Regions from separate parts of the Agrobacterium larrymoorei genome, predicted to be linked through region 3. Evidence: predicted binding sites of a transcription regulator. Region 3 holds the regulator's gene; each other region holds the start of a gene.
What was found. Region 3 encodes PhoB, which activates phosphate uptake and scavenging genes when phosphate is short. Its sites were predicted from a motif close to TGTCATNNANCTGTCAT; they were not measured.
Positions count from the first base shown of each region.

Region 1: CFBP5473_RS05415 (BtaA family protein) is a predicted target of PhoB. The motif match lies at 1,998-2,014, and genes of this name have one in related genera.
Region 2: CFBP5473_RS00920 (DUF1045 domain-containing protein) is a predicted target of PhoB. The motif match lies at 2,381-2,397, and genes of this name have one in related genera.
Region 4: CFBP5473_RS09545 (bifunctional 2',3'-cyclic-nucleotide 2'-phosphodiesterase/3'-nucleotidase) is a predicted target of PhoB. The motif match lies at 1,835-1,851, and genes of this name have one in related genera.

Region 1 is NZ_CP039691.1:1,153,914-1,158,205, reverse strand. Features, by position in the region: gene CFBP5473_RS05420 (lytic transglycosylase domain-containing protein) at 1-716, shown strand, start outside; gene CFBP5473_RS05415 (BtaA family protein) at 2,060-3,310, shown strand; gene CFBP5473_RS05410 (class I SAM-dependent methyltransferase) at 3,307-3,984, shown strand; gene CFBP5473_RS05405 (glycoside hydrolase family 25 protein) at 4,151-4,292, shown strand, end outside.
Region 2 is NZ_CP039691.1:187,505-191,796, reverse strand. Features, by position in the region: gene phnN (phosphonate metabolism protein/1,5-bisphosphokinase (PRPP-forming) PhnN) at 1-464, opposite strand, end outside; gene CFBP5473_RS00925 (alpha-D-ribose 1-methylphosphonate 5-triphosphate diphosphatase) at 461-1,597, opposite strand; gene CFBP5473_RS00920 (DUF1045 domain-containing protein) at 1,621-2,325, opposite strand; gene phnE (phosphonate ABC transporter, permease protein PhnE) at 2,428-3,777, opposite strand; gene phnE (phosphonate ABC transporter, permease protein PhnE) at 3,777-4,292, opposite strand, start outside.
Region 3 is NZ_CP039691.1:2,834,332-2,838,623, reverse strand. Features, by position in the region: gene pstB (phosphate ABC transporter ATP-binding protein PstB) at 1-378, shown strand, start outside; gene phoU (phosphate signaling complex protein PhoU) at 471-1,184, shown strand; gene phoB (phosphate regulon transcriptional regulator PhoB) at 1,316-1,999, shown strand; gene CFBP5473_RS13710 (GcrA family cell cycle regulator) at 4,108-4,292, opposite strand, start outside.
Region 4 is NZ_CP039691.1:1,985,194-1,989,485, reverse strand. Features, by position in the region: gene CFBP5473_RS09545 (bifunctional 2',3'-cyclic-nucleotide 2'-phosphodiesterase/3'-nucleotidase) at 1-1,754, opposite strand, end outside; gene CFBP5473_RS09540 (PilZ domain-containing protein) at 1,907-2,224, opposite strand; gene CFBP5473_RS09535 (DUF4344 domain-containing metallopeptidase) at 2,532-3,416, shown strand; gene CFBP5473_RS09530 (dihydrofolate reductase family protein) at 3,465-4,109, shown strand.

The DNA.
Region 1 (4,292 bases), 1.3 Mb from region 3:
AAACCCAACAGATCGCTTCCGTCACCACCGATGCATCGCTCGGCGCAACACCGGTTGCCGCAACCGCGATGACGACAACCAGCGCCGCTGGCCTTCACGCTGCCGCCAACACATCGGGCACCGCATCCTTGCCGCAGGTCGTTGCCGTCAAGGGCAGCTTCCCGCCAGCGCCGCCACCACCCGGTACGCCTTCCTCGGCGCCAGTGCAGTTGACGGAAGAAATGGTGCGTGAACAGACCATCGTGCCTCTGCGCAAACCGGAAGGCACCATGCTCGCCTATGCATCGGCGCCACAAAACGCAGCACTCGCCGCCATCAGCACCCGCGAGGGCCTGACGACCGCACCAGAGGGTCCGCAGCCTGTCGGTCGCGAAAAACTCAGCGGCCTCATCTCCAAATACGCGACCATGTATCATGTACCGGAAGATCTGGTGCACCGCGTGGTCATGCGCGAAAGCCGCTATAATCCGGCAGCCTATAATGGCGGCCACTTCGGCCTCATGCAGATCAAGCACGCCACCGCCCGCTCCATGGGCTTCAACGGCCCGGCCAACGGCCTCTTCGACGCCGAAACAAACCTCAAATACGCGGTCAAATACCTCAGCGGCGCCTGGAAAGTCGCCGAAAACGACCGCGACGGCGCCGTCCGCCTCTACGCCCGCGGCTACTACTACGACGCCAAACGCAAAGGCATGCTCCACGTCCTGCGCCAGTAACGGCACTCCCTCCGCCTTGAGCCTGGGTGCGAGAGTCTAATTGACTTCGGAGCGGAACCCCTCACCTGAAAAATCTATGACTTAGCTAAAGCTAAGATCATGATTTTTCTTCCTCTCCCACAAGGGTAGTGGTAACCCGAGGCACCGTTCCTACTCTCAAGAAAGCTTGAGAAACAGCGAAACGGTGCGGCACATTTTCCTCTCCCCCTGTGGGAGAGGATAGAAAACCTCGACTTCGCAAAGCGAAGTCCTAGGTTTTCTTGGTGAGGGGTAACCTTTGCCCCACCAACGCACAACCCACCCTCCGTCATCCTCGGGCCTGACCCGAGGATCCACAACCACTTGATTTCGTTGAAGTACGTGGATCCTCGGGTCAAGCCCGAGGATGACGGCAGTGGGTGCCTTAGCCTTGTTGCCGAATTACGGCTGCATCAGCACGCCCACATAGTGACCCGCCCCAACCCCAGCACCACGAATTTTTCTAAAAAACCAAAAAATAATCCCCCCAACATTTTTCCCCACCCCCAAAACCACCCGTACACTCCCCCCATCCCGTCGCGGATACACCGCAAGGCGTTGCGGCGAGGCGGGGTCGGCGCTGGTTGGGAGAAGACGACGCAAAGTCTCTCAATCGGGGTTCGTGAGAATGGCCACCTCCGGCGACAAGGGAGGAGCATGTGAACGTCGGACCGTTCGTTTGCTCCAGTCCCAGTCAGTGCGCCGGGTTTGCTTGCGCAGCATGCAAGGTGGTGGAAGGCATGGTTTCGGTGCTTCACGTCCGGCGGCAAGCCACACGAAGCACCGGCGGCGCTTCGCCCTGACCGGCTAACCGGCGGGGACGAGACTAAGGCGTCAGACGAACACCATGTTTTCTACCACTGCAGAATGGCCGAGTTCACGAGCATAAACCGCTGAACGGGGCGCTGAGAGGTGCCATATACTAAACTACCAAACGAGGCAGCTTTCAGTGCCCCGTCCGGAATGCCATGGCCTGAAGGGGCAATGGACAAGAATGAGAAGATCAAGCCACGGGCAGGTGCTGCCGCGTGAACGGCGAAGCTTGGAATGAAGCTGGCCGGGATATTTGATAGCGACGACATTAGCTACCCTCATCCTGAGGTGCGCAGGCGAAGCCGGAGCCTCGAAGGGCGAGGGTTGCGGGCCGCATACTCGAGCTTGTGGTCGGATGCTTCGAGGCCCCTGCGGGGCACCTCAGCATGAGGGTGGTGGGTGTGGCAACGTCAAGACTACGGCACGACACAGCAACCCTTATCACACCCCCGTCATCAAACTGTTGCGTCCCGGCGCTAAACGCCTGTCACCCGAACGAGAGGTGGAATCATATGACGAGTGCCGCACCCAAGACCGGCTTCAGCAAGAACGCCAAGCTCAAGGACGCTCTTCTCCAGCACAAGGCATTGTCCACCAGCGGGCTGTCCGAGCGGCTGTTTGGCGTGCTGTTTTCCGGCCTCGTTTATCCGCAAATCTGGGAAGATCCCGATGTCGACATGCAGGCCATGGAGCTGCGGGAAGGCCATAGCATCGTCACCATCGGCTCCGGCGGCTGCAACGTACTGGCATACCTTTCGCGCAATCCGAAAAGCATCGATGTGGTCGATCTCAATCCCCACCACATCGCGCTGAACAAGCTGAAACTTGCCGCTTTTCGCCATCTGCCGAACCATGGCGATGTCGTGCGCCAGTTCGGACGCGCGAATGTGCGCTCCAATGCCGATGGCTATGACCGCTTCATCGCGCCGCACCTCGATGAGCAGACGCGCGCTTACTGGTCGAAGCGCAGCATGACGGGCCGTCGTCGCATCTCTGTGTTCAACCGTAATATTTATCGCACCGGCCTGCTTGGTCGCTTCATTGGCGCAGGCCATGTGCTGGCCCGTCTGCACGGCGTAAAACTCCAGGACATGGCGCAGGCACGCTCCATCGAAGATCAGCGCCGCTTTTTCGATGAGAAGGTCGCCCCCCTCTTCGACAAGCCGATGATCCGCTGGCTGACCAAACGCAAAAGCTCGCTCTTCGGCCTTGGCATTCCGCCCAAGCAGTATGACGAGCTTGCGAGCCTCTCGGACGGCAACACAATCGCTCCGGTTCTGCGCCAGCGGCTCGAAAAACTCGCCTGCGATTTTCCGCTGAAGGAAAACTACTTTGCATGGCAGGCCTTTGCGCGGCGGTATCCGGATGACCATGAGGGCGCCCTGCCCGATTACCTGAAGACGGATTACTATCCCGCAATCCGCCAGAACGCCGCCCGCGTCGCCGTTCATCACGCCACGTTCACGGAGCTTCTCGCCTCCAAAGCCGCATCCTCGGTGGATCGCTACGTGTTGCTCGACGCGCAGGACTGGATGACCGATACCCAGCTCAACGAATTATGGGCGCAGATCACCCGCACTGCGGTCCCGGAAGCCCGCGTCATCTTCCGCACGGCTGCGGAAAAAAGCGTCATCGAAGGGCGCCTCTCGCCGGATATCGGGGCGCAGTGGTCCTACCTCGAAGAACGTTCGCGGGAGCTGAACGCACAGGACCGCTCGGCTATTTACGGCGGCTTCCACATCTATCAGAGGGCTCTGGCATGAAGATCATCGGAGACAGCGTCAGCCTCAACGATGCCCATCACGCTGGCCTGATGGACAAGATGTATCGCCACCAGCGACACATTTACGATATCACCCGCAAATACTACCTGCTCGGGCGGGACCGGACCATCGAGAAGCTTGACGTGCCGCAAGGCGGAAGCCTTTTGGAAGTGGGCTGCGGCACAGGTCGCAATCTGCTGCTCGCAGCGCGCCACTTTCCTTCCGCCAGACTCTATGGTCTCGATATCTCCGCCGAAATGCTGACCACTGCCAGCGAGAATTTTACTGGCAAGCGTGAACGCCCCACGCTGCGCGTATCAGATGCGACAACCTTCAAGCTCAGCGAATTCGGCCGCAGCGAAGGCTTCGATCGCATCATGATCTCCTATGCGGTCTCGATGATCCCGGAGTGGGAAAAAGCCATCGAACGCGCCCTCCTCTCGCTTGCGCCGGGCGGCTCGCTGCACATCGTGGATTTCGGCCAGCAGGAGAATCTGCCGGTCTGGTTCCGCAACATGCTTCAGGCATGGCTGACGAAGTTCCACGTCACGCCGCGCGCAAACATGCGTTACGTTCTGGAAACGCTGGCTGGAAGCCACAATGCAAGCCTGGAATTCGAACCGATTGCGCGTGGCTATGCATGGCGTGCGGTTCTGACGTTGCAGGGGGCCTGAAGCAATCCCGACAACCTCTTGCCTCGTCAAGTCAGGTGGGAGCAAATGAAGAAGCCCTTGCAATAACCGCTTGTTTACCCTGTTATGGTAAATGGGAGTTAACGATATGCGCCGCGTTTCGCGCGCAAGATCGTCGGCGGGACATCATTTATCGACTGGGAACATCATGCGGCGGCTCATTCCGGCTCTTCTCACCACCCTGCTCATCGTCAGCGGCTGCACCTCCACCAGTTACGATTTCCTCGAAACAGCCTCCGTCGCAAGGCCGAAATTCAAGGATAACGATCCGCAGGATTTCGGCTCGAAAT
Region 2 (4,292 bases), 320 kb from region 3:
ATCTCCGACACGCTCTCACGACCGCGGCCCGACAGACGGGCAGCCAGAACCTCTGGGCGCGCAATCACATTGATCACCAGCAGCTTTAAGAAAATCTCCCGGAAATCAGCAAGCGCTAAGCGGGAGCCATTGGCGATCAGGATTGCGCCACGCTCCGTTGCATCTTTCGCTGAGGCGGGGATGCCGTAGCTCAGGCCGTGGGCGCTCCACGACACGCAGAACGCACCCGACAACCGCCTGCGCTCGAACTCGGCGTCATCCACGCCCTCATGCAGTTCCCCGCCAGCATCGCTGCTGCGTGTAATGACGCGGCGGACGTGGTGAAGGCGAGGGTGCTTGCCGATACGCTCAAGCGCATAGTCGATCAGCGTATCCTTGCCCGCACCGCTTGGGCCAACCACGACGATCATCGTGCCGAGTGTAGAGGAGGTGTTCGGGCTAGAGTCAGTTTCGTCGGCACTCATGCAACACGAACACCCTGACGCCAGACACTGCGCACGACGGGAACACCTGCCTCACGGTGTACGCGCACCAGATCTCCCCGCAGGCCAGCGGCGATACGACCACGGTCGCTCAAGCCGACCGTCGAAGCAGGCGTCGACGTCACCATCGACAAGGCCCGTGGCAAGGAGATGCCCTCGACCTGGTCCGCCAACAGAAATGGCGCGTAAAGCAGGCTGAAGGGAACGTAATCCGAAGACAGCACGTCGAGAACGCCAAGTTCGGCCAGATCACGCGCTGCTATATTCCCCGAATGCGACTTGCCCCGCACGATGTTCGGCGCCCCCATCAGAACGCTCATGCCCGCGCTATGCGACGCCTTGGCCGCCTCGATGCTCGTCGGAAACTCCGCAAGCCTAACTCCGTGACCAATCGCTTCCCCAACATGTGCCTCCGTCGCATCGTCATGACTCGCAACCGTGATGCCACGCTCGGTACAGCGTGCTGCGAGATAGTTTCGATGCTTGTCGGAATATTTCTGCGATGCAGCGACGCGGCGGTCAACGAAGGCTTTGAAGACCTCGTCGCTGAGGCCCCGCTTCTTTTGATAGAACATGATGTACTGATCCATCGTCTGAAACTGGCGCTGGCCCGGGGAATGGTCCATCAGCGAGATCAGCTTCACATGCGGATCGGTCTCGAAATCCTCGAAATGCTCAAGCACATCGGCAGAGGCAACTTCGCAGCGCAGGTGAAGAAGATGGTCTGCACGCAGGCGGTTTTCCCGCTGGGCCTTTTCTATGGCGTCCGCCATGTCACGCATCTCGCCGCGCTCAAAGCCACCGTCCTCGTCCGAGCCCAGACGAAGGCAATCGAAAACGGTGGTGATTCCGGAAGATGCGACCTGAGCGTCGTGCGCCTGAATAGCGGCGATCTTGTCCCAGGTCACACCCGGGCGGGGAGAGTAATGCTGTTCCAGATGGTCGGTGTGAAGTTCGACCAGACCGGGGATGAGATAGTCGCCTTCGAAGTCCTCGCCACTGCGGGTCTGACCTTCGCTGATATCGGCAATCAGGCCGTCACGGAGAAGAACGGAGCCTTCGAGAATTTCATTCTCAAGAACAATTTTTGCATTGGATAGAACATGTTCGGACATATCGGACATCTTTCATATCGTTGTCAGCCAAGAGGCTGCCATGTGTGAACGGTAAATGCATCGCCGCGCGCTTTCTCCACGAACAGGCCGAGGCCGGAAATGGTGAGCGGGCGTTGAGTGAAATCGGAAAATGTCTGCGCGAGAATGCTGGCCGCCCGCTCGCTCTGGCTCTCTTCGACCGGGCCTGTCAGTGTCATGTGAAAGCGGAAATCATCCATCACATGCGGATAGCCCCACGTCGTGAGATTACGCCGCTGGCTGTCGCTGAGGTTCTGCGGTTTCCGGCGCGCTATGTCGCTCTCCGACAAGGGCGCGCGGAATGGCTCGAAATACTCCACGACGTCAGCGGCAAAGTCCTGAAGCGGCTGATATGTCGAAGCGGGAACCAATGCGAAGAAGGGTCCAAGCGAGCCGATAACGATCTCGGGTATGTCGAATGCCGGACGGGACGCGGTGAATCGTGTCAGCGCATCGATGAGGTCCGCTTCGCTATAGTCGGGAGAAAGTTCGAAGGGAGCCTTTAGCGTCGCATGAAAGCCATAACGACGTGGCTCGGCAGTCATCTCCGCAAAGGATGCGTAGTTGCTATAGGCCTGATCCGAAAACGCGTTTCGACCCAGCCAGTGCGATGCCTTCTGTGTGAGGGAATCGCTTTCGGCGGGAGTGAAATAGATTGCGTAGCGCACAGTGTCGCACTTTCGAATGTCACGGGAACGGTTGAGGAGCATTTGAGACGACTCGTCTCGGCCCCGCAAGATCAGAAGTGCGAGGTAGACCTTTTCCGTGACAGAATGATGATATCCGGCAAATGAACATCATGAAAAGACGCTCTAATGATGCAATTTTCCGATCAGGCGAGAGCGGATGGCGTTTGACATATTGTCGAACAGGAAGACGACGATGAGGATGAGAAGCACCATATAGGCGACCTTGTCCCAGTCCTGATTGGTGCCCATGGCTTCGAGCAGCTTGAGGCCGATACCGCCAGCACCCACGGCGCCGATGATGGTGGCTGAGCGCGTATTGCTTTCCCAGAAATAAAGCGACTGCGAGATGAAGACCGGCAGGACCTGAGGAATGACGCCGTAGCGGTTTACGATTGCAGGCGACGCGCCGACGGACTTCACGCCCTCGCGCTGCTTGTCATCCACATTTTCGAGAGCCTCCGCGTAAACTTTACCGAGAGCGCCCGTATCGGTGAAGAAAATCGCGGCGATCCCGGGGATTGGTCCCGGGCCGAAGCTGCGGGTGAAGAACAGCGCCCAGATCAGCATATCGATAGAGCGGAGGAAATCGAAGGCGCGCTTCATGCCCCAGTTGGCGAGGCGGCTGCGCGTTATGTTGCGTGCCGCGATGAAAGCCAGAGGGAAGGCGAAGAGAGTTCCAAGCAACGTCCCGACAAATGCCATCACCAGCGTCTGTAACAGCTTGGAGAGAATATCCGCGTGCTGCCAGACCTTGTTGTTCAGAAAGTCATTGGTCATTGCGGAGATATTGGACTGCTGGGGATCGAGACGCTCGCCCCAGAGCGCCAGCGCTGCGAGCCCGGGATAGCTACGGCCCCAGAATTTGGAATCCGTATCGAACAGGAAATTGGCCCATCCTAGGAAGCGGCGCTGGACATAAAGCTGGCCGGTGCGAATTTCGGCCTGACCGGCAAAACCGTACTCGACGATAACCTTGCTGCCATCCTGACGAATTTGAGGTGGCACGCCTGCGGGTGCGGTCACGGCATCCGGGGTGATCGTGACAGGATAGGATTTTCCATCGACATAGACATCCGCCCGTGTCGGCGTGATATCGATCCGATTGGTGAGATCGCCATAGATCACGCTGTAACCACCATCCGGAAGTGGCTGGAGCCAGTCGATCTTCGCGTGCGCCGGATATTGGCCTCGGCTCGTCCATTGCGGCGTGACTTTGCCATTGTCGAACCGCAGGCGCGGCTGCGCGCGCCATGAGTACCAGTCCTGAATGTAGCTGGAGGCGCGGTCCCAGCGCCCCTGCATGAAGGCGGGGCCGACATTGAAGGCGAAAAAGCAGATGACAAGATAGGAAAACACCGCGCCAAGCGCGATCAGCAGACCATAACGCTGCAAAAAGCTGCGCTGGAAAACGTGAGGATATTGCGAAAGCAGGCGTTCGCGGTCGGCACCGTTGATCACGTAACTGGAAGACATCACGCGGCTCCTCTACCGAATTCGAAGGATTGCTGCCCAATCAGCTTCCGGCGCGCCCAGGCGGAAAACTGGTCGACGGCGATAATGGTGACCAACAGCAGGATGATGATGGCATAGGTCTTGGCAGCGTGATCGCGACCGATGGAGAGGCGGAAGACCTCACCGATACCGCCGCCACCGACTGCCCCGATGATTGTGGATGCCCGCACATTGATTTCGGCACGAAGCAGTGCGTAGGACACGAAATTCGGCAGAACTTGCGGCACGATTGCGAAGCGCACACGCTCGATCCAGTTCGCTCCCGATGCGCGCAAGCCCTCGTCGGGTTTCATGTCGGCATTCTCCACCACTTCGAAGAACAGTTTTCCCAAAGCCCCGACGGTGTGGATGGTGATCGCGACAATGGCTGCGATGGGCCCCAGCGAAAGAATGGCGGTTAGAAGACCCGCGACGACGATCTCGGGAAATGCCCGCATCAACTCCATCACGCGTCGCACGACGAAACGGACGATACC
Region 3 (4,292 bases):
AGCCTGCAGAAGGCTGGTCTCTGGAACGAAGCCAAGGATCGCCTGCACGAATCCGGCACGGGTCTCTCCGGCGGTCAGCAGCAGCGTCTGTGCATCGCACGCGCCGTTGCCGTTTCGCCGGAAGTCATCCTCATGGACGAGCCCTGCTCGGCACTCGACCCGATTGCGACGGCCAAGGTGGAAGAGCTCATTCACGAGCTTCGCGCCAACTATACCATCGTCATCGTCACGCACTCCATGCAGCAGGCCGCCCGCGTTTCGCAGCGCACGGCCATGTTCCACCTCGGCCACCTGGTGGAAGAGAACGATACGGACAAGATGTTCACCAACCCGGATGACCAGCGCACCCAGGATTACATCATGGGTCGCTTCGGCTGATCAGCCACGAGTGACGTCATCACACCGCGCCAGCCGCTCGAGCCCAGAAGGTGGGCTTGCGGCAAGGCGTTTCGAAACCGGAGAATTCGAACATGACAAATTCCCATATCATGTCAGCCTATGATGAAGAGCTGAAGTTCCTCACCCGCCGTATCGCTGAAATGGGCGGTCTGGCCGAACAGATGTGCGCCGATGCCGTGCGTGCGCTGGTCAATTCCGATGCGGCTCTTGCCCAGAAAGTCATCTCCGACGACACGATCCTCGATCATGCCGAGCGTGAAATCGGCGATAAGGCCATCGTCACCATCGCAAAGCGCCAGCCCATGGCTGCCGACCTTCGCGAAATCATCGGTTCGCTGCGTATCGCAGCCGATCTGGAGCGCGTCGGCGATCTCGGCAAGAACACTGCCAAGCGCGTGATCGCGGTTGCCGGAACCGGCGTTCCGCGCAAGCTCGCCCGTGGCCTAGAGCATCTCTCCGAACTCGCGCTCGTGCAGCTGAAAGAAGTGCTGGATGTCTACTCCACCCGTTCTGCGGAAAAGGCTCAGGCCATCCGCGAGCGCGATGAGGAAATCGACGCCATGTACACCTCGCTCTTCCGCGAGCTCCTGACCTACATGATGGAAGATCCGCGCAACATCACCACCTGCACGCATCTTCTGTTCTGCGCCAAGAACATCGAGCGCGTCGGCGATCACGCCACCAACATCGCCGAAACGATCTACTACATGACGACCGGCAGCCAGCCGGAAGGCGAGCGCCCGAAGGACGATAGCTCCAACACGCTCGGCGCTGTCACGGAATAAGTTTTGCAGCATCGGCTTGGAAAGATCGGGAAGGTCTTCGAAAGGCTCGATGCTTGGATCAACACGCTGGAGCGTCATCATGGGTCCGGGGGGACTGACGCTCCAGAGAAGACTGGCGGAGTTTGAAGCCAATGGTGCCTAAAATTGCAGTTGTCGAAGATGAAGAGGCCCTTAGCGTTCTTCTTCGCTACAATCTGGAATCCGAAGGTTATGACGTCGATACGATCCCGCGCGGCGATGAGGCGGAAATTCGCCTTCAGGAACGCACGCCGGATTTGCTGATCCTCGACTGGATGCTGCCCGGCGTCTCCGGCATCGAGCTTTGCCGCCGTCTGCGCATGCGCCCCGAAACCGAGCGCCTGCCGATCATCATGCTGACCGCCCGCGGCGAAGAAAGCGAACGCGTTCGCGGACTGGCCACCGGCGCGGATGATTATGTGGTCAAGCCCTTCTCCACACCGGAACTCATGGCTCGCGTCAAAGCCATGCTGCGCCGCGCCAAGCCGGAAGTGCTGTCTTCAGTGCTCAAATGCGGCGATATCGAACTGGACCGCGAAACCCACCGCGTCCACCGCAAAAGCCGCGAAGTCCGCCTCGGCCCAACCGAATTCCGCCTCTTGGAATTCCTCATGACCTCGCCGGGCCGCGTTTTCTCCCGCTCGCAACTGCTGGACGGCGTCTGGGGCCACGATATCTACGTCGACGAACGCACCGTAGACGTCCACGTCGGCCGCCTCCGCAAAGCCCTCAACTTCTCCAGCATGCAGGACGTCATCCGCACGGTGCGCGGCGCTGGATATTCGATGGAAGCGTGATTGCGGTCTTTGGCACTCATTCCAACCGCCATCGCCATCCTCGGACGTGACCACTTGCCTTTTGCGAGTTCGCGGTCGAAGCACAACCCCTCACCTGAAAAATCTATGACTTAGCTAAAGCTAAGATCATGATTTTTCTTCCTCTCCCACCCCTTCGACAAGCTCAGGGGGAGAGGTAACCCGCGGCGCCGCTTTTACTGGATCGTAAACGCGAAGATGGGGTAGAAACGGTGCGGTCTTTTCCTCTCCCCCTGTGGGAGAGGATAGAAAACCTCGACTTCGCAAAGCGAAGTCCTAGGTTTTCTTGGTGAGGGGTAACCTCTGCCCACCAACGCACACCCCACCCGCGTCATCCTCGGGTCAAGCCCACCGCTGTCCGGTTTAAATGTGCGGATGTGCGGATGTGCGGATGCGCGGCAAGGCTTTGAATGCATTGCAGTTCCATCCTTGAAATCCGGTTGGGACACGCTTTGACCGCGTTTGCTGCGGGGTGGCGAAAGTGCAGCCCCACTTCCGTCATCCCGGACTTGATCCGGGATCCAGCCAGACCAAGTCTTTGGTCTGAAAGACTTTTTCGACGCGCAGACGCGCGTCTGCTGGACCCCGCATCAAGTGCGGGGTGACGGGTGGGGCAGCTGTTCTCGTTCCAAACTAGCCGCCCAGTTTAAACCGGACAGCAGCTGGCCAAGCCCGAGGATGACGGCAGTGGGTGCCTTAGCCTTGTTGCCGAATTACGGCCGCATCAGCACGCCCAATAGTGACCCGCCCCGTAATGGGACAAATCCCAGCATAAAGAATTTTTCAAAAAAAAAATCCCCCCAACATTTTTCCCCACCCCCAAAACCACCCGTACACTCCCCCTCATCCCGCCGCGGATACACCGCAAGGCGTTGCGGCGAGGCGGGGTCGGTGCTGGGGGTGAGGAGGTTACGCGGCCTCTCCATTCCCAGGGTCGAGCAGCAATCCCCCCGGCGGCAACGGGAGGAGGACATGGCGTCGGTTTCGGACCGGCTGGCGCAGTTCTCCCGATGCCCGACCTGGCCGGATCGACAAGCGGCGGTGCGAACAACGGCTGTCGGGTTTCGATCCATCCGTCAGGATTTCGCCGCCGGGCGTACCGACAGCTCATCGTCTCATGGTCGAACGCGATCATGAAGATAGAAGCGAAAGTCAGGCGGTACACAGGAAGACGCTGCATCTGCCGCGTTCACCCCGAAAAGGTGAACGGACGGATCGTAAGGCAACCATCTGGCCAGCACTCGAAACGTGCTGGCGAGTGGGAGCCTTGCGGAGAACGGATCGGGACTGCGGGCTGTACGAGATGTTCGGCGCCCGCATCCTCGAAGGCAGGTGTGGCTGAACTGGCAGGGCGATGGCGGGCAACCATCATCGCACCCGGATGGGAAGGGTTGGGCCTTGATCAAGTCCGACCGGTTCTCCGGCAAGGTTTTTAACCCTTGCCATCCGGGTTATGCCAGCCGTGGCAAGAGGATTGCGGCTCTGCCGAAAGAGCCGAACGGGGCGCTGAGAGGTGCCACATACTAAACTACCCAACGAGGCAGCTTTCTGCGCCCCGTCCGAAATGCCATGGCCCGAACAAGGCGATGGAGAGAATGAGAAGATCAAGCCACGGGCAGATGCTGCCGCGTGAACGGCGAAGCTTGGCATGAAGCTGGCCGGGATTTTTGACATTTTGTTTGCGAGGGAGAACCCCTCACCAAGAAAACCTAAGATTTCGCCTTGCGAAGATCGAGGTTTTCTATCCTCTCCCACAAGGGGAGAGGAAAAGGCGGCACCGTTTCAACGCCATCAAAAAGAAAACGCCGCAAGGGTGCGGCAGGTTATCTCTCCCCCAGCATCCTGAGCCCGCCGAAGGGGTGGGAGAGAAAGCAATTTCAACACCTTAGCGCCAGCTAAGTGTTAGAAATTGCAAGTGAGGGGTTTCATTTTATCGCGTCCATAGCAAAAATAGGACGCCGGGTCTGATAATAGAACCCAGACCTTTTACCACCCAGATATCCTCTCACCACGAAAACAAAATCCACCACCCACACAACAAAAAGCGGACCGAAGCCCGCTCTCCAAAACTCAAAATGTCGCCAAATCCATCAGGCCTTGCGGCGTTCGCTGACGGGCTGATACGCCATCTTGGCGTGGAACTTGCAGTAGGGCGAAGACTCGGAAGCTTCGCAGCCGCAGAAGTGGAAGTCGTCCTTCAGCGGGTCGCCGACCGGCCACTTGCAGGTGCGTTCGGTCAGTTCCGTCAGCGTCAGGCGGCGGGAGATCGGGATGA
Region 4 (4,292 bases), 850 kb from region 3:
ATTTTGTCGGAGCCGATGGCGGGGAACTTGCCACCGCCGCTGGCGCGGTAATTGTTCGTCGCGACAACGAATTTCTGTTCCGGATCGATCGGCTTGCCCTGGAATTGCAGGTTGACGATGCGGTTGCTGTTCGGGTTCACCGCCTTGCCGTCCTTATCGAACTTCGCCGGTTGCGAGACGTCGATCTGGTAGGTCACGCCATCGATGACATCGTAATTATAGGACGGGAAGTCGTTGTTGAGCAGCGGCGCGTCCTTTGAACCGGCCTTGACCGTGTTGAACATGCCTGCCGACATTTCCAGCCAGTCCTTAACCTGCGCGCCGTTGATAAGAACGGCCTGCACGGTGTTTGGATAGAGATAGAGGTCCGCGACATTCTTGATGGCAATGTCACCGGCGGGGACATCGGTGTAGTAATCCGCACCGCCGCGACCGCCGGCCTTGAAGGGGGCTGCTGCGGAAAGAACGGGCAAGTCCTTATACTGGCCGTCCTTCAGCATATCCTTGATGTACCAGGTCTGCGCGTTGGACACGATCTGGACGGAGGGGTCATCCGCGACCAGTGCGAAATAGGAGTAGAGCGGCGCGGAGGTCTTGCCGACGGGGCGGCGGACATAGGCCAGCGCTGCCTCGTGATCCGTCTTTGCGGCGGCGATGACTTCCGGCTTGTCCTTCACATCGGCAACGATCTTCTTGTTGTCGTCTCGGTGGTAGATGGGGCGGGCTTCGGTGGTGAAGTCCACGATCTTCCAGCTCTTGCCGTCCTTTTCGAGCAGCAGATCGATGAGGCCCATATGTGAGCCCCAGAAACCGGCCATGACGGCGGGCTTGCCCATCAGCGTGCCCTTGACGGGATCCGCACCTTCTATGCCATCCCAGGTTTTCGGGCCGGGGAAGACCAGATGCTGGTGGCCGGTGAAGACGGCGTCGATGCCTTCGACGCCTGCCAGATAAAGCGAGGCGTTTTCCATGCGGTCGCTCTGGCCCTTGCCATCGATGCCGGAGTGGGACAGCGCAATGATGATATCCGCGCCCTGTTCCTTGATGATCGGCACCCAGGCCTTGGCGGCATCGACTATATCGCGCGTCTGGGCCTTGCCTTCGAGGTTCTTGGCATCCCACATCATGATCTGCGGCGGGACGAAGCCTATGATGCCGATCTTGATCGGGCTGCTGGCGCCAGAGCCGTCCTTGATCTGCTTGTCCAGGATCACGTAGGGCTTGAAGAAGAGATCGTCCTTCTTCGGATCGGACGCGAGTTCGCCCTTGGTCAGGTTGGCGCAGACGTAAGGGAAATTCGCGCCGCCCAGCGTGTTGAACATGAAATCGAGCCCGTAATTGAACTCGTGATTGCCGAGCGTGCCGCAATCGTAACCCAGCACGTTCATGGCATTGATGACCGGGTGCTTGTCGCCCGCCTTCATGCCGCGCTCATAGGCGATGTAATCCCCCAGCGGGTTGCCCTGAAGGAAATCGCCATTGTCTACCAGCATGGAGTTTCCGGCTTCGGCACGGATGCTGTCGATGATGGACGCGGTGCGGGCAAGACCCAGCGTGTCGTTCGGCTTGTCGGCGTAATAATCGTAAGGGAAGACGTGGACGTGAATATCCGTGGTTTCCATGATGCGCAGATGCGCCTGGTTGCCTTGAGCGCGCGCAGCAAATGGATGCAGCATGACCAGCGCGGAGGTGGCTGCGAAGCCACTAAGAAGAGAACGACGCGTGATTGGGTGAAGGCCGATAAGCGAAGACATGGAAACTCCCCGAATGAATTCAACTGCCCGTAAAGACGCTGGGCAGGGTAGAATGAATTGCAGAGGAGTCCATCACCAAAATGACAGCCGTCTGACTTGTCCCGCTTTTTTGAACCGGACGATAAAAATTCTGCGCGGCTATCGTGTCCAGGTTAGCCCGCCAGTGTGGGCTTCACCTCCTCATGGAAGAATCGGAAATAGGATGAAAGCTGAGCGAGCGTGTTGGTGGAAAGCTGCAGGCTGAGGCCGAGCCGGTTGGCGTGTTGCCATTGCACCGTGCCTTCGATGAAGCCCAGATCCTCGCTCTGTACTTTCACGCGGCTGCCCTTTGCGGCGGCGAAGGGGCCGTCCATCTCCAGCGCCATGCCGGTTGCGGAAAGGTCTACGACGCGGCCTTGGACAGACTGGCTGAAATACTGAACCTTTCCATAAATGCGCGTCTTGCTGCGGCCTGCGCCGCGATTGCTCATCGTCATGTTTCCTGTCACGGATGCCTCCATTTTGTTTGGACCCATCATGGCAGGCGGAGGTTGAGAGCGGCTTAGGATATTGCTTAAAATTGAAGCGGGGTGTTTCAGAACGGTTCCGCTTCAATACCGGAATGATACGGATGCGCTCGGTTCGGAGCGCTGCCTTATTTGCGTTGCTTCTTTGCCGCTATGGCTGTGAAACGCGTCTCTTTCCACGCGTTTCTTATATGACGAGGCAACCAGCCCATTGCTTGTGCCGTTTACTTTAGCAATCAATCTTGCGTCTCGTTCTGGAAAGTTGACGTAAATGCTGCGCAGGTTTTGGACCGTTTTACCGGTCGCCGTTCTATCTCTCGTTTCACCTGCTGCGCATGCGCAAGTTGCCCCGGCGCTGGATGATCTTTCCGACGAGCAATTGCAGCAGACTGTGAATTTCGTCATCGGCAACGCCATTTTCGGCGTTTATCACGAAGCAGCGCAGATGCTGATTTCCGACTTTTCGCTGCCAGCTTCTGATGGCGGCAAGGATTCTGCGGATGAGCTTGCGGCAACCATGATGCTGGAAGCCAATGAGGAGTGGCTGGACACGGCAATCGTGAACGCTACGGACAGCTGGTATCTGGCACGCGGGGCGGATCAACTGCCGGACCATAATGCGCCGCTTCACTCCGTGCTGGTGCCCAATACCGAGCGTGACAGGCAGATGGCCTGCCTGATGGTTGGCAAGGATGCGGAAGGCTATGGCGATCTGGCGGAGATGATGGGGCTGCCCAAGGCCGACTGGAAGTCCTGCGAAACCGCCTATCCGCAGGCTGTTGCGCGGTGGAATGAGGTTCTGAAGCCGCATGTGAAGACGCCCGGCACCACAAAATTCATCACCAATTACGAGCCTGCGCGCGATCCCTTCCTCGACATCTATGCAACGATGGTAAAGGAATCCAAGGTTCTCGACCTGATCGCCCGCGGCTTTAGCGCCTATGGCCTGAAGGGCGAGGTGAAGCTGACGGCACGCAGCTGCGGTAGGCCGGATGCATACTGGTCTGCGGAAAAACGCGAAATCACCTATTGCTATGAGCTTGCGAAATTTCATGGCGAGCTGATTGCCGCGCATCTTCTGGGCGGCGGCAGCGAGAAGGAAAGCGAGCCTGCAAAGGAAATTCCGACAGCCGTCAATCTCGGTCAGGAATTGTAAGCGCCGCAAACTCTGATAGCTTTCTCTTACAAGATGAGGAGGCTTTTTATGTCGCGGCTCGTTGTTCGCAGTTTTTCGATTTCACTGGATGGATATGGCGCTGGCCCGGACCAGAGTCTTGAGAACCCGCTTGGCGTGAATGGCAAGACGCTGCACCAGTGGGCGTTCGAAACGCGCACCTTCCGCAAAATGTTCGGTCAGGATGGCGGATCGACCGGCGTGGACGAAAGCTTCGCTTCCAAAGGCTTTGAGAACCTAGGCGCCTGGATTCTGGGTCGCAACATGTTCGGCCCGGTGCGCGGAGAGTGGCCGGATGAGGAGTGGAAAGGCTGGTGGGGCGACGAGCCGCCGTACCACGTTCCCGTTTTCGTGCTGACCAACCACCCGCGCGCCTCCTTCGATATGAAGGGCGGAACGACATTCCACTTCATCACCGGCGGCATCGAGGAAGCGCTGGATGCGGCAAAGGCCGTGGCCGGGGAAAGGGATGTGCGGCTGGGCGGTGGCGTCTCGGTGATCCGACAATATTTGCAGGCGCAACTGATCGATGAGCTGCATCTGGCGCAGAGCCCGGTGCTGTTGGGCAAGGGTGAGAATTTGTTCGATGGGCTGGATTTGCCGGAGCTTGGGTATCGGTGTCGGGAGACGGTGCGTGGGGAGAATGCGGTGCATTTGGTGATTGGGCGGGGGTAAATTCAGCCCAGAAGGGCGGAGCTCAATCTCGCCCTAAAACGAACTCATCCACTGTCGCAAGAATGACGAGAAGCAAAAAAAGACCCAAAGCGATTTTCAATATCAAGAGATCATGAGGAAGCGTTTTTCTCAGCGCGGCAATATACCATTCGAAAAATCTACGCATGGCTCGTCTCTTTAATG